DNA from 2 places in the Rhodococcus sp. 077-4 genome. Region 2 is predicted to be linked to the other one. Evidence: riboswitches for the same ligand, from Rfam matches in the RefSeq annotation. Region 2 holds a riboswitch; the other holds the start of a gene.

Region 1 (7,332 bases), on a different contig from region 2:
CTTTCGAGCTCTTGCCACAGAGGAAGTGCTCGCGCGGCCAGCGAAACGAAGTAATCGTCGGCGTAGCCGTGCCGATATATTCGCGAACTCCCGTGGGATGCGCCGTTCTTGTGCCCCGGCCCGAATTGCTCGAGCAAGGTCACCTCGTGGCCGCGCTGCGCGATCTGCCAGGCCGACGAAGCCCCAACGATGCCGCCGCCGACAACTACCACTTTCACTGCGTTCCTATGCCGCAGGCTTGCGCGGAAGCCCCGGTGGGTTGATGACGGACTCGGGTACGGCCTCGGACTGCAGGCCCCATTTCTCGAGGACCTTTGCGTAATCGCCCGTCTCGATGACGTGGTTCAGTGCTTCGTTGATCGGCCCGATGAGTCCGTTGTCCTTCTTGGTGAGCACACCGATCTCGCCCTGCAATGCGTCGCCTGCGCCGGAGAATGTGCCGATCACGTCGCTCTCGCCGGTGCTCGACGAGTGGTAGACAGCCGATGGGTTGGGCCCGAGGTAGGCGTCGATGCGGCCGGAGCCCAGTGCCAAGTAGTAGTCCGAGGTGTTCTGGTAGTAGGCGATTTCGGCCGGTGCCAAGCCCTCGGCGACGTTCTGCTCGTTCCAATCAACGAGCAGTTGCTCCTGGTTGGTTCCCGAACCCACGCCGATCTTCTTGCCTGCCACGTCCTTGCGTCCGTCGACCTTCCATCCGGAGTCTTTCTTGGCCTCGAATGCCAGGTTGTCCAGTCGATAGGTGGCGAAGTCGTACTTGTCCTTGCGCTCCTCGGTGACCGTCACGTTGGAGATGAACACGTCGCTCTCACCGGAGTCGATCTTGACGAAATTCTGCGACCAATCCGCATTCTGGCGTTCGTACTTCAAACCGAGGGTGTCGGCGACGAGCCATCCGAGGTCGATTTCGGAGCCGATGGGAGTCGTGTCGTCGGTGGCGTAGAAGCCGAGCGGCGGCGTTGCTCCGGACGAGCCGGTTCCGACCAGCACTCCCCGATCACGCACTGCCTGAGGGAGTTTCGCGGCGATCTCGTCGACCTTGTCCACGTGGATGCGGCCTGCTTGCTCGGGAGAGAGGTCGTAGGTGGTGCCGTCCGAGGCGGTGATGGTCTCCTGCGCTGCAGGCTCGCTGCAGGCGGTGACACCGAGTGCAAGTGCGAGGAGCGCCGAGGCGACCACAGTGAGACGTCGGGTGGATCTGATTGCGGACATGGGTCTTCCTCGAATTGTCGGAGATGAAGGTGTGTATGCGATCTAGAGGACGTGCGCGAGAAACGCTCTGGTGCGCGCCTCGGTGGGACTGTCCAGCAGCGCCGCAGGTGGTCCCTGTTCGACGATCAGGCCGTCGTCCATGAACACCACCGTGTCGGCGATCTCGCGAGCGAAGCCGACCTCGTGCGTGACGATCACGAGCGTGGCTCCGTCTCGGGCGAGTCCTCGAATGACCTCGAGGACCTCTCCGACCAGCTCTGGATCGAGCGCGGAAGTGGGCTCGTCGAACAGAATTACTTTGGGACGCAATGCCAGTGCGCGCGCAATGGCTACACGTTGCTGTTGCCCGCCGGAAAGACGTCGGGGGTAATCGTGTGCTTTCGCTCCGACGCCGACGCGCTCGAGCAACGCCAGAGCCTCGGGTTCGACGTCCGAGCGCTTGCGCTTCTGCGCGGAAATCGGCGCCTCGATGACGTTTTCCAGCACCGTCAGATGCGGAAAGAGGTTGAAGTTCTGGAACACGAACCCGATCTGCGAACGCTGACGCAGGATCTCGCGGTTGCTCAGCTCGTGCAGCTTGGCACCCTTGCGCTTGTAGCCCACCAGCTCGCCATCGACCCGAACGGTGCCCTGGTCCACCTTCTCCAGGTGGTTGAGGGCGCGCAACAAAGTCGACTTGCCGGATCCGGACGGACCGATGATGACGGTGACCTCGCCGGGGCGGACGGTCAGGTCCACTCCTTTGAGGACTTCGAGGGGACCGTAGGACTTGTGCACGCCGCGTACCTCGACGGCGTACTGGGTCTCGGACGTGGGAGTGGTGGCGTCGAGGGTGGTCATCGTGTCGCTCCTCGCGGGGCGAGGGTGATCTCGGCCAGTTTCTGACGCAACTTCTGGATAGGGGTGAGCTCGATGTTGCGGACAGCGCCCTTGGCGTAGTGCCGCTCGACGTAGTACTGCAAGACGGAGAGAATCGAGGTGAGGATGATGTACCAGACCGTGGCGACCATCAGGAGCGGCACCACTCGTCCGCTACGCCCGTACACCACCTGCACCTGGTAGAACAGTTCGGCGATGGCCACGACAGAGACTATCGATGTGCCCTTGAACAAGCTGATCACCTCATTGGCGGCGTTCGGCAGAATTCCCCGCATCGCTTGGGGCAGAACGATTTTGAAGAATTCACGACGCTTCGGAATTCCAAGGGCCGCAGACGCTTCCAGCTGTCCCTGGTCCACCGAGATGATCCCACCCCGGACGATCTCCGCCGAGTAGGCTGCCTGGTGCAGAGCAAGTCCGATGATTGCGGCTGTGGAGCCGCTGATGACGTTGTTGACACTGAACTCGAAGAAGCTGGCTCCGAACGGGATTCCCAGCGACAGCGTCTGATACAGATAGGCGATGTTGAACCAGAACAGCAATTGCACGATCAACGGGATGGAGCGGAACGCCCAGATGTAGAACCAGGAGATCACCTGCAGCACTGGGTTGTTGGACAGGCGGGCCACCGCGAGTGCGATTCCCAGCGCAAACCCGATCAGGGTGCCCCAGAACGTGAGCTGGATCGTCAGCCACAGCGCGGACAGGATGGACGGTGCCGCGAAGTAGTCGGCGAACGTGCCCCAATCCCAGCCCGGGTTGGTGGCGAAACCATGCAGGAACTGCGCGGCCACAACGAGAGTGGCGATGCTGATCACCCAACGCCAGGGATGCCACTTCCGTGCGACGACGAGTTGCTCGTCGGGGATGTCGACGAGTTCGTCGACCGCAGGTATGTCGGGTCGGGCCTGAAGTTGAGTCACCGGAGCCGCCGGGACGGATGGGCAGCGATCATCGCTGTGGTGCCTTTCGAAAGAGTGGACTGTGAGTACGCGAATCGGTCAGACGGGCGTACTGATACAGAAGTTCATCTCTGGTGCCTCCATCGGCCCTGGCGGTAGCACCCACACCTTCGATGAAGAAGGGGGTTGCTGCGACGTCATCGAGCCAAGGTCTCTCGGTCGCTCTGGATGGTGTCAGAAATGTATAGACGTGGACATTGAAAAGTCAAGTGCACGTTGGCCTTCGAGTTTCTATCACGTCGAGCGAAATGGTTGCGCGCTGTAAATTGCTGTGACGCATCGCCTCCGAATCACGATGATCCGAATCATTGCCGAATCGGTCGCGTCTCGCGATCATCGAACGAGTCCACAACCGATCGAGGGAACGGGGCAGCGATGTCGAGGAACAGCGCGATTGCCATGATCGAGCGCGGGATTTCGCCTGCCATCGAGTCATGGGACTGGCAGACCGACGCGGTGTGCCGCGGGCAGGACTCGGAAATCTTCTTTTCCCCGACCGGCGAGGGACGCTCCGCCCGTCGTGAACGTGAGGAGCGCGCCAAGCAGGTGTGCGCCGGCTGCGGTGTCGTCGACGCGTGCCGACGTTTCGCGCTGGCAGCCAACGAACCGTTCGGAGTGTGGGGCGGCACCACCGCTCGCGAGCGGCAGGTACTGCGAACCGACTCCCGACGCGCCGAGGAGCGCCGGGCGAGTTAGCTCCAGTCCACGAGTCGACGGTCGGCAGATGGTTCACAATGGTGAGGTGAGCGAAACCGAGAAGCCTCAGCAGTGGACGTACCTGATGGACATGGACGGCGTTCTGGTCCACGAGGATCATCTGATACCCGGTGCCGACACGTTTCTCGCTGAGCTGCAGGCCAACGAGATTCCGTTCATCGTGTTGACCAACAATTCGATTCGTACCCCACGTGACCTGCGGGCACGCCTGGCGTTCACCGGTCTGGACATTCCGGAGAAGTCGATCTGGACCTCGGCCCTGGCCACCGCGACGTTCCTGGGCAATCAGCGGCCCGGTGGCAGTGCGTATGTCGTCGGCGAGTCGGGTCTGACCACCGCACTGCACGACATCGGCTACACCCTTACCGACTCCAGCCCCGACTATGTGGTGCTCGGCGAAACCCGGACGTACTCGTTCGAGGCCATCACCACTGCCATTCGCCTGGTCGAGAAGGGTTCGCGCTTCATCGCCACCAACCCCGACGCGACCGGTCCGTCGCGTGAGGGCTCGCTGCCGGCCACGGGTTCGGTTGCTGCCCTGATCACCAAGGCCACCGGCAAGGAGCCGTACTACGTGGGCAAGCCCAACGCGTTGATGATGCGTTCGGCGCTGCGTGCGATCGGCGGGCACTCGGAGAACACACTCATGATCGGCGACCGAATGGACACCGATGTGCTGTCCGGCCTCGAAGCCGGGTTGCAGACCATCCTCGTTCTCACCGGCATTTCGACGATCCAATCCGTCGAGCAGTATCCGTACCGGCCGACGAAGGTCCTCGATTCCGTCGCGGACCTGGTGGGCCGCACACAGAACCCGTTCTGATGAAGCTCGAATTCGTACTCTCCCGGCAGGATCACCACGTAGTCGGGCTGGGAGTGCAGCAGACCTTCACCGATATCGCCGACGCGGTGGCCGCGGTGCGGGAGGGCCGAAACGTCGTCGGCGCACTGCCTTTCGATATATCCGACGCCACCGCCCTTATCGAACCGCAGGAGTTCTATCGCCTCGATGGGCCGTGGGCAACCGTGGACGCTCTACCGTCGCTACCGTCGATCACCGTCACCCGGCAGGTTCCCGATCCGGACGTGCACGTGCAGCGGGTGCGAGATGTCGTCGCGCAGTTGAAAGCCGGTGTGGCCGAGAAGATCGTGCTCGCTCGGGCCATCGAGATCTCCGCGGATACACCCATCGAGCCTGCCTCGATGCTGAGCTCGTTGGTCACACGAGATCCGTTGGGCAACGGCTTTCTGGCCGATCTGTCACCCGCGGGCAAGACGGGCAGACATATCGTCGGTGCGAGTCCGGAGCTGCTCATTCGTAAGCGCGGCAACATCGTCAGCTGTCACCCGTTCGCGGGAACTGCTGCGCGTTCGACCGATCCGGTCGAGGAAGCACGCATTTCCGCGGCGTTGGCCGCGAGCGCGAAGGACCAGGCCGAGCATCGATTCGTCGTCGACGAAATTCGCGCTGCACTGATGCCGTTCTGCGAGACGCTCGAGGTGCCCGAGTCACCGCAGTTGAGCTGCACCCCGCAGCTCTGGCATCTCTCGACGCCCATCGTGGGAACACTGGCCGACCCCGCAACCTCCGCGCTCGACCTCGCGTTGGCGCTGCACCCCACCGCCGCGGTCGCCGGAGTCCCTCGCACTGCGGCGATGGACACGATCACGGCAGTCGAGGGATCCCGCGGCTTCTATGCCGGAGCAGTCGGGTGGACCGACGGCAGCGGCGACGGCGAGTGGATGGTGACCATTCGCTGCATCGAGCTTGCCGCCGACGGGCTTTCGGGTACCGCTACGGCCGGCGGCGGCATAGTCGCGGATTCGGATCCCGCCGCCGAACTCGACGAAACCACCGCCAAGTTCCGCACGGTGCTCAGCGTCTTCGAGAATCGACTGCGTTGAGATCACCCTGAATCGAACTGTGTACATCGACGATCGACAATGGTCAGCTAGTTGAATTCCACACTGCACCGCGGTAATTCGGGCAGTTCTTCAACCAGCGAAAGGTGCTGACATGTCGGTGGACACTCTTGTCGAGAATACGACGGCTCTGCGTGCGATCAAGATCGGCGGCAACCTCGGTGCCCGCATCGAGGGCGTACGACTCGGTGGCGATCTCGATGCGAACACTGTCGAGTTCGTTCGGCGGGCTCTGCTCGAGCACAAGGTCATCTTCTTCAGCGGCCAGCATCACCTCGACGACGAAAGCCAGTACGCGTTTGCCGAACTGCTCGGATCTCCGACGACTCCGCACCCCACGGTCACCTCTCGTGGCACCAGGACGCTATCCATCGACTCCGATTACGGCAAGGCCAACAGCTGGCATTCGGACGTGACCTTCGTCGACCGTATCCCGAAGGCCTCGATCCTGCGTGCAGTCAGCCTTCCGGAATACGGCGGAAACACCACGTGGGCGTCGCAGACCGCGGCCTACGCGCAATTGCCCGATTCGTTGAAGGCGTTGGTGGACAACCTCTGGGCCACCCACTCGAATACCTACGACTACGCGGCGACCGCGGCCGAGACGATTCAGAACTCCAAGACCGTGGCGTACCGTAAGGAATTTCAGTCCACTTACTTCGAGACCGAACACCCGGTGGTGCGAGTACATCCCGAGACCGGTGAGAAGACACTGGTTCTCGGCCACTTCGTCAAGAACTTCATCGGGTTGTCGACCAAGGAGTCGCAGACCCTGTTCGATCTCCTACAGAGTCGAGTGACCAAGCTGGAGAACACCGTTCGCTGGACGTGGAGCCTCGGCGACGTCGCCATCTGGGACAACCGCGCCACCCAGCACTACGCAGTCGCCGATTGGGACGATCAGTACCGCCGCCTCGAACGCATCACTCTGGCGGGCGACGTGCCGGTACACCCCAACGGTCAGAAGAGCCGTGTTGTCTCCGGCGACGCCGCGCACTATTCCCTCATCGACAAGCCGGTACCGGTGACGCTCTGACCCCCGCTACTTCAGCGCCTGGTCCAGATCCCCGATCAGATCCTCCGTGTCCTCGAGACCGATGGAAATACGCACGACGCCGTCGGTGATACCCACTGCCGCACGACCTTCCGGCCCCATCGCGCGATGCGTGGTGGTGGCCGGATGGGTGATCAGCGTCTTCGCATCACCCAGATTGTTGGAGATATCGACGATGCGCAACGCGTCGAGCACTTCGAAGGCACGCTTCTTGCCCTCCCCCTCGGGGGCGTCGAGCTCGAACGTGACGACGGTGCCGCCGCCCGACATCTGCGACGTCGCCAACTCGTACTGCGGATGCGACTGCAGGAAAGGGTATTTCACCCATCGCACACCCGAATGGCTTTCGAGGAACTCGGCGATCTGCAATGCGGAGCTCACCGAATGCCGCACCCGCACCGGCATTGTCTCCAGTCCCTTGAGCAGGGTCCATGCATTGAACGGGCTCAGCGCCGGGCCCGTGTGCCGCATCAGAGTCTGCACCGGACCGTCGATGTACTCCTTCGAGCCGAGGATCGCGCCGCCGAGCACCCGACCCTGGCCGTCGATGTGCTTGGTGCCGGAATACACCACCACGTCGGCACCGAG
Region 2 (7,332 bases):
ACGATCACCGGCTGACAGGACCAGGTCGCCTACTTCGCGGCGGAGCGCCTGTCCATCCACATCGCGGTGGCCAGAACGCCCAGGCCGGCCACTGCCAGACCGGAACCGACAGCGGCCGGTGCCGTGTAGCCGAATCCGGCGGCGATCACGGCACCACCGACTGCCGCTCCGATCGCGTTGGCAAGATTGAATGCCGCGTGATTGAGCGACGCGGCGAGTGTCTGGGCGTCCTCGGCCACGTCCATCAGTCGCGTCTGCAGGCCGGGGACCACCGACGAACCGGACGCGCCGATCAGGAAGACCAGGAGCAGCGCGGTCACCGGATTGTGTGCCGCTACGACGAACACCGCCAGGAATACCGCGGTGGCGGCCAGCCCGACAAAGGTGCCCTTGAGCTGGTATCGATCGGCGAGCCAGCCGCCCGCGTAGTTTCCGGCGACCATTCCGAGTCCGTAGATCATCAGGGCGACAGGAACGAATGCGCGGGCAAGACCGGCAACGTCGGTCAGCGTCGATGCGATGTAGGTGTACACCGCGAACATGCCGCCGAATCCGACGATGCCCACGAACAGGGTCATCCACACCTGGCCCCGGCGCAGCGCACCCAGCTCGGTGATCGGACTGGTGGTCGGCATCGCGTCGAGACGCGGCATCCACAAAACGAGCGCGGTGACGGTCAGTGCCCCGATGACTGCGACGAGCGTGAAGGCGCTGCGCCAGCCCAGCGCCTGGCCGATCCAGGTTGCCACCGGGACGCCGACGACGTTGGCCACCGAAAGTCCCATCATGACCATCGCGACGGCTTTGGCTCGCTTGCCCGGCTCGGCCAGGTGGGCGGCCACCAGAGCAGCCACACCGAAGTACGCGCCGTGCGGCAGCCCTGCCACGAATCGAGAGGCCACCAGCTCGTTGAAACTGGGCGCGAACACGGTGCCGAGGTTTCCGAGGGTGAAGGCCACCATCAGCGCCAGCAGCAGCATTCTGCGGGGAACGCGGGCGGCCAGGGCCGCGATGGTCGGCGCGCCGACGACGACACCGAGCGCGTATGCGGAGATCATGTGGCCGGCCGAGGGCTCGGAGATCCCCATCGTCGTCGCGATGTCCGGCAACAGACCCATCGACGCGAATTCCGTGGTGCCGATCCCGAAGCCGCCGATCGACAGGGCCAGCATCGCGAGCTTGCGGCGGGTCGAGTGCGGTCGATGACTGACACTCAGACCACTCGACACCTTGCCGCGCACAGCGCTGACACGGGAAAGAGCGGAATCGGTGACAGTCACAGCGGAACAACTTTCGTGTGGATCGGGGATGTGAACAAGGAGAACGGCGGCTCGGCGAATCGATTCAGCAGAGACCGACCGAGTAGAAGAACAGCCGACCGAATCATTGTCTTCCCCCTGGCAACTTCTTTTCGAGTCGCGGCACGGTGATTGTCCTCACCCGAGCATCTGCTCGAGCTGCCCCGAACTCCGAGCGTGTGCCCTTGTTCCGGTGGAGTGCCGTCACCCGCTAAGATCTTCGCCAGGTCATGAGTGCCAGCATCGAGCCCCGGCTTGCTGGCCGGCAACCCTCCAACCGCGGTGGGGTGCCCCGGGTGAACGACCAGGCCGATCCGGCACGCGAGTGCCGGATCGACAAGCGCGGGTCCGCAGGAAGCGGACCCACTGAACCTTCGGTCCCCAGGGGCCGAAGCCTGTCAGGAGGTTCTCTCATGTGTTGCTGTACCGATACGCCCCGTAGCGCTCGACTTCTCGAGCTTCATTCGACATTCGATTCGTCTCAGACAGACTCGTCTCAGAAAACGGAGTATCACCAGCCATGACCGATTCCACCCCTGACGTCGTCGACGCCACCGGAGCACCCACCCAGGATCCGTTCACCGATCCCGCCGCCGACTGGAGCTTCGAGACCAAGCAGATCCACTCGGGCCAGACCCCGGACGGTGTCACCAAGGCTCGTGCGTTGCCGATCTACCAGACCACCTCGTACACGTTCGACAACACCGACCACGCCGCCGCACTGTTCGGACTCGCGGAGCCGGGCAACATCTACACCCGCATCATCAACCCCACGCAGGACGTGGTCGAGCAGCGCATCGCTGCCCTCGAAGGTGGCGTCGCAGCTCTGCTGGTGTCGTCCGGTCAGGCCGCCGAGACGTTCGCGATTCTCAACCTCGCGGAGGCAGGCGATCACATCGTCTCGAGCCCGCGGCTCTACGGCGGTACGTACAACCTGTTCCACTACACGCTCCCCAAGCTGGGCATCACCGTCTCGTTCGTCGACGATCCCGATGACCTCGAGCAGTGGCGCGCAGCGATCACGCCGTCGACCAAGGCGTTCTACGGCGAGTCGATCTCCAATCCGAAGAACGACATTCTCGATATCCCGGGCATCTCGGCGGTGGCACACGAGAACGGCATTCCGTTGATCGTGGACAACACCGTGGCAACGCCGTACCTGCTTCAGCCGTTGAAGCACGGTGCCGACATCGTGGTGCACTCGGCGACGAAGTATCTCGGTGGACACGGAACGGCCATCGCCGGCGTCATCGTCGACGGTGGCACGTTCGACTGGACGCAGGGCCGTCACCCCAACTTCACCACCGCAGACCCGAGTTACCACGGCGTCGTCTTCGCCGATCTCGGTGCACCCGCGTTCGCACTGAAGGCACGCGTGCAGCTCTTGCGTGACATCGGCGCAGCGGTCTCCCCATTCAACGCCTTCCTCATCAGCCAGGGTCTCGAGACGTTGAGCCTGCGGATCGAGCGGCACGTGTCGAACGCACAGAAGGTCGCCGCCTTCCTCGCCGGTCGAGACGACGTCGTCTCGATCAACTACGCGGGACTCGAATCGTCCCCGTGGTACCAGCGCGGGCAGGAATTGTTGCCGAAGGGTCAGGGCGCAATCATCGCGTTCGAGTTGCAGGGTGGTGTCGATGCCGGCAAGAAGTTCGTCAACGCACTCACGCTGCACAGCCACGTCGCTAACATCGGAGACGTGCGTTCACTCGTCATCCACCCCGCGTCCACCACGCATTCCCAGCTGACTCCGGAGGAGCAGTTGGCATCGGGCGTGACCCCCGGCCTGGTTCGCTTGGCCGTGGGTATCGAAGGGATCGACGACATCATCGCCGATCTCGAGGTCGGCTTCAGCGCGGCGGCGTCTTGAGTCACAGCTGCGACGCAGGCGTTCGTCCGGAGGCGGTTCTTCCGCCTCCGGACGGGCGGTTGGGCTTCATCGACATCGGTGCTCTCGATCTCGAAAACGGCTCTCGGATTTCCCAGGTCACGGTGGCGGTGCAGCGGTGGGGCGAACTTGCCACCGACCGCAGCAACGTCGTTCTCGTCGAGCATGCCCTGACCGGGGACTCACATGTGTCCGGTCCGCCGGATGCCGATCATGCTCTGCCCGGTTGGTGGAACGGCATGGTCGGGCCCGGTCGCCCCATCGACACCGACGAGTGGTGCGTCGTGGCGACCAACGTGCTCGGCGGCTGCGGTGGCACCACCGGCCCGAGCAGTGTCTCGCCCGACGGCACCCCCTACGGATCTCGCTTCCCGGACATCTCGATCCGAGATCAGGTCGCTGCCGAAGTTGCCGTTGCCGACGCATTGGGCATCGAGCGGTTCGCGGCAGTCGTCGGTGGCTCGATGGGCGGAATGCGCACCCTCGAATGGATCGTCGGCTACCCCGATCGAGTGGCGGCCGCTTTGATCCTTGCGGTCGGTGCGAGGGCGACAGCCGACCAGATCGGCACCCAGACAACGCAAATCGCGGCGATCAAGGCCGATCCAGGCTGGCTCGGCGGCAACTACCACGGCACCGGCACTTCGCCTTCGGCCGGACTCGGCATTGCGCGCCGCATCGCGCATCTGACGTACCGGACCGAAAGTGAACTCGACATTCGGTTCGGTAACTCACCGCAGAACGACGAGGATCCATGGGCGGGTGGCAGATACTCCGCACAGAGCTACCTCGAGCATCAGGCCGCGAAGCTGGTCAATCGATTCGATGCGGCCACGTATGTTCTTCTCAGCGAGGCCATGAACCGTCACGATGTCGGCCGTGGGCGCGGCGGGGTAGCCGAAGCACTTGCGACCGCCACGGTTCCGACCATCGTCGGCGGTGTCGATTCCGACCGCCTGTATCCGCTTCGACTGCAGAAAGAGATCGCTCGCGAACTCCCTCAGTGCCGCGGACTCGAAGTGATCCAGTCGCGTGACGGACACGACGGCTTTCTCACCGAGGCCGATTCGGTGGCGAAACTGCTGGCCGAGACGATGGAGCTTGCCCGCCTCGGACGGCGCTGACACGGCATCTGTTCGGACCGGGCTCTGTTGCTCGAGGTCAGTCGGTTCCCAGCGGATCGATCGACAGCGACAGAAAAACTATCGCTCCACCGACGCAGCCCAGCGCCAGCACGTCGAACACGCGACTGCGCACTTGCAGTGTGCCGACTCGTGATTCGGGGAGGCACAGTCTCAGCAGTGCCGCCAGCAGCGCCGCGCATCCGAAGATGAACGCGCCGCGCCGCCAGCGATCGGCCAGCACCAGGACGAGCGCGGCAAGGACGACGACGGACACCGCGACGATCGGCAGGTTACGCGCCACTGCTGCGCGAAATCCCGGTTCGGGCTCGCCCCGCGCATCCTCTGCGGCGTTCACGTCGAGTCCGCTCAGCTCTCGGCGGCGACGCGCTCGGCGCGCTCGACCACGTTGGTGAGCAAGAATGCTCGCGTCAGCGGTCCGACGCCCCCGGGGTTGGGCGAGAGGAAACCGGCCACCTCGGCGACGCCGTCGGCAACGTCGCCGCGGAGTCCGTCCTCGGTGCGAGTCACCCCGACATCGAGCACAGCGGCACCCGGCTTGACCATGTCTGCGGTGATCAACCCCGGAACTCCGGCGGCGGCGATGACGATGTCCGCACGGGAGACCTCGGCGGCAAGATCACGAGTTCCGGTGTGGCACAACGTGACCGTCGAGTTCTCGGAACGCCGTGTGAGCAGTAGACCCATGGGCCTTCCGACCGTCACTCCGCGGCCGATCACCACCGCGTGTGCGCCGTCGAGAGCAACGTCGTAGCGGCGCAGCAGGTGGACGATGCCACGGGGAGTACACGGCAGCGCCGCTTCCTTGCCCAGCACGAGACGGCCGAGGTTGATCGGATGCAGTCCGTCGGCGTCCTTGTCCGGATCGATGCGCTCGAGTGCGGCGTTCTCGTCGAGATGCTTCGGGAGCGGCAGCTGAACAATGTATCCGGTGCAGTCGGGGTTGGTATTGAGCTCGTCGATGACGGCTTCGAGATCCGCCTGGGTGATATCGGCAGGCAGATCACGCCGAATGGAGGTGATGCCGACCTTGGCGCAGTCGTTGTGCTTGCCACGAACGTACGCCGCCGACCCCGGGTCGTCTCCCACGAGTACGGTCGCCAGACCTGGGGTGATGCCCTTCTCCCGCAGCGTTGCCACGCGGGCGGTGAGATCGACGAATATCTCGTCACGGGTCGCTTTGCCATCGAGAATCGTTGCAGTCACCCGGTCATTGTTCCAGGTTCGGCGTCAGCGGCGGCGCGCCGGTCCGATCGCCGCGGTCAGCCCTCGACGACGAGACCGTGCGCTCCCGCGTACGCAACTGCCTGCATCAGCTCGATCTTCGCGTTGCGCACGCTCGCGCTGACCCACAGCGACGCGTCGGCGACGGCTCCGCGCAGATCCGCCTCGTCGAACTTCGCGTCGACGGTGCGGGCACCCACGAAGTCGACAGACCGCAAGGTTGCCTTGCGCAGATCGGCAGAAACCAAGTTCGCTTCCCGCATCCGGCATCCCGAGAGATCGACGCCTCGCAGGTCTGCGTTGCCCAGAGACGCCAGGGTGAAGTCCACCTCGTCGTAGGTCGCGGGACGCATGCGAGTGTCGACGAACATCGATCCCATCATCGTCGAGTGTCGAAACGTGCTGTGCTGCAGGTTTGTTCGAGTGAAAGTGCACGAGCGAAAGGCCGAGTTCGTGTGGACCGATTCGGTCAGGTCGGTGCCGGTGAAGTCGCATTCGGTGAACACCACCGAGTCGGTTCGTACGCCGCTCATGTCCGCGTCACGGAAGGTGCACCGAACGAACTGTCGGCCGGTCCACTCCTGCCCGTCCAGTCGCGTGTCGGAAAAATCCTCACCGATGATCTGTTCGTCGTCCACCTGCTCCATACTTCCCCGGTCCGTGGTGGCAGAGTGAACCGGGTGTTTCGACTCATGTTCTTCGAGCCCCGCATTCCACAGAACACCGGCAACGCGATTCGCCTCGTTGCCGGAACCGGCTGCGAACTGCATCTGGTGGGTCCGCTCGGCTTCGACATGTCCGAGCCGAAACTCAAGCGGGCCGGGTTGGATTACCACGATCTGGCGTCGGTCACCGTGCACGAGGACCTGCCGTCGGCCTGGTCCGCACTGAACCCGACGCGGGTGTTCGCATACACCGCCCACGCGACGCGGTCCTACGCCGACGTCGCCTACGAACCCGGAGACGTCCTTCTGTTCGGACCGGAACCCACGGGGCTGCCCGACGACGTTCTGGACGACCCACACGTGACCGACCGACTGCGCATACCGATGATCCCGGGCCGGCGGTCCCTCAACCTGGCGAACGCAGCCGCAGTGACGATGTACGAGGCATGGCGGCAACACGGCTATCAGGGCAGCGTCTGAGATAGGGCAGCGTCTGAGATAAGGCAGCGTCTGGAGACACTTGCCTTCGAGCGCGCTCGAACCCATAGCGTGCGTTTCATGACTCAGGCACCGACTTCACACCGCAATTGGCTCGTCACCGGCGCATCCTCCGGATTGGGGCGCGCATTGACCGAGGCCGCTTTGGCAGCGGGCGACACCGTGGTTGCGGCGATGCGTCGACCCGAACGCATCGGCGATCTGCTCTCCCATTACCCCGAATCGATTCTGCCCATCGCCTTCGACGTTCGCGACACCGAATCCGCACCTGCCGTGGTCGACGCGGCGATCGACCGATTCGGACGAGTCGACGTACTCGTCAACAACGGTGGCGTTGGACAGATCGGTTCCGCCGAGGAAGTCGACGACGCCCGGCTGCGCGACATGCTCGAACAACACGTCGTCGGCCCCGCTGCCCTGACCCGAGCCGTGCTGCCGGGAATGCGCGCGCGGAGCGCCGGAACGATCGTGCAGATGAGCAGTCAGGGTGGCCGCATCTCGTTCCCAGGAGTCGGCTCGTACTCGGCGGGCAAGTTTGCTCTCGAAGGCTGGTCGGAGGCACTGGCCGGAGAGGTCGCACCGTTCGGCATCCGAGTTCTGATCGTGGAGCCGAGCCG

The links. A riboswitch is a leader RNA that binds a small molecule or an ion and turns the genes downstream of it on or off. The one in region 2 is predicted to bind S-adenosylmethionine.
Region 1: linked by a shared signal. The riboswitch ahead of ACNEOT_RS06380 (amino acid ABC transporter permease) and the one ahead of ACNEOT_RS11615 (bifunctional o-acetylhomoserine/o-acetylserine sulfhydrylase) in region 2 are both predicted to bind S-adenosylmethionine.

The regions. Positions count from the first base shown of each region.
Region 1 covers NZ_JAJPWC010000001.1:1,301,679-1,309,010, reverse strand. The annotation lists gene ACNEOT_RS06395 (FAD-dependent oxidoreductase) at 1-218, opposite strand, end outside; gene ACNEOT_RS06390 (ABC transporter substrate-binding protein) at 226-1,209, opposite strand; gene ACNEOT_RS06385 (amino acid ABC transporter ATP-binding protein) at 1,252-2,049, opposite strand; gene ACNEOT_RS06380 (amino acid ABC transporter permease) at 2,046-2,906, opposite strand; SAM riboswitch class I at 3,128-3,225, opposite strand; gene ACNEOT_RS06375 (WhiB family transcriptional regulator) at 3,426-3,746, shown strand; gene ACNEOT_RS06370 (HAD-IIA family hydrolase) at 3,775-4,590, shown strand; gene ACNEOT_RS06365 (isochorismate synthase) at 4,590-5,672, shown strand; gene ACNEOT_RS06360 (TauD/TfdA dioxygenase family protein) at 5,785-6,726, shown strand; gene ACNEOT_RS06355 (O-succinylhomoserine sulfhydrylase) at 6,733-7,332, opposite strand, start outside.
Region 2 covers NZ_JAJPWC010000002.1:505,582-512,913, reverse strand. The annotation lists gene ACNEOT_RS11625 (ABC transporter substrate-binding protein) at 1-15, shown strand, start outside; gene ACNEOT_RS11620 (MFS transporter) at 30-1,172, opposite strand; SAM riboswitch class IV at 1,525-1,647, shown strand; gene ACNEOT_RS11615 (bifunctional o-acetylhomoserine/o-acetylserine sulfhydrylase) at 1,819-3,168, shown strand; gene metX (homoserine O-acetyltransferase MetX) at 3,165-4,310, shown strand; gene ACNEOT_RS11605 (DUF3017 domain-containing protein) at 4,348-4,665, opposite strand; gene ACNEOT_RS11600 (bifunctional methylenetetrahydrofolate dehydrogenase/methenyltetrahydrofolate cyclohydrolase) at 4,677-5,534, opposite strand; gene ACNEOT_RS11595 (pentapeptide repeat-containing protein) at 5,591-6,199, opposite strand; gene ACNEOT_RS11590 (tRNA (cytidine(34)-2'-O)-methyltransferase) at 6,233-6,697, shown strand; gene ACNEOT_RS11585 (SDR family NAD(P)-dependent oxidoreductase) at 6,776-7,332, shown strand, end outside.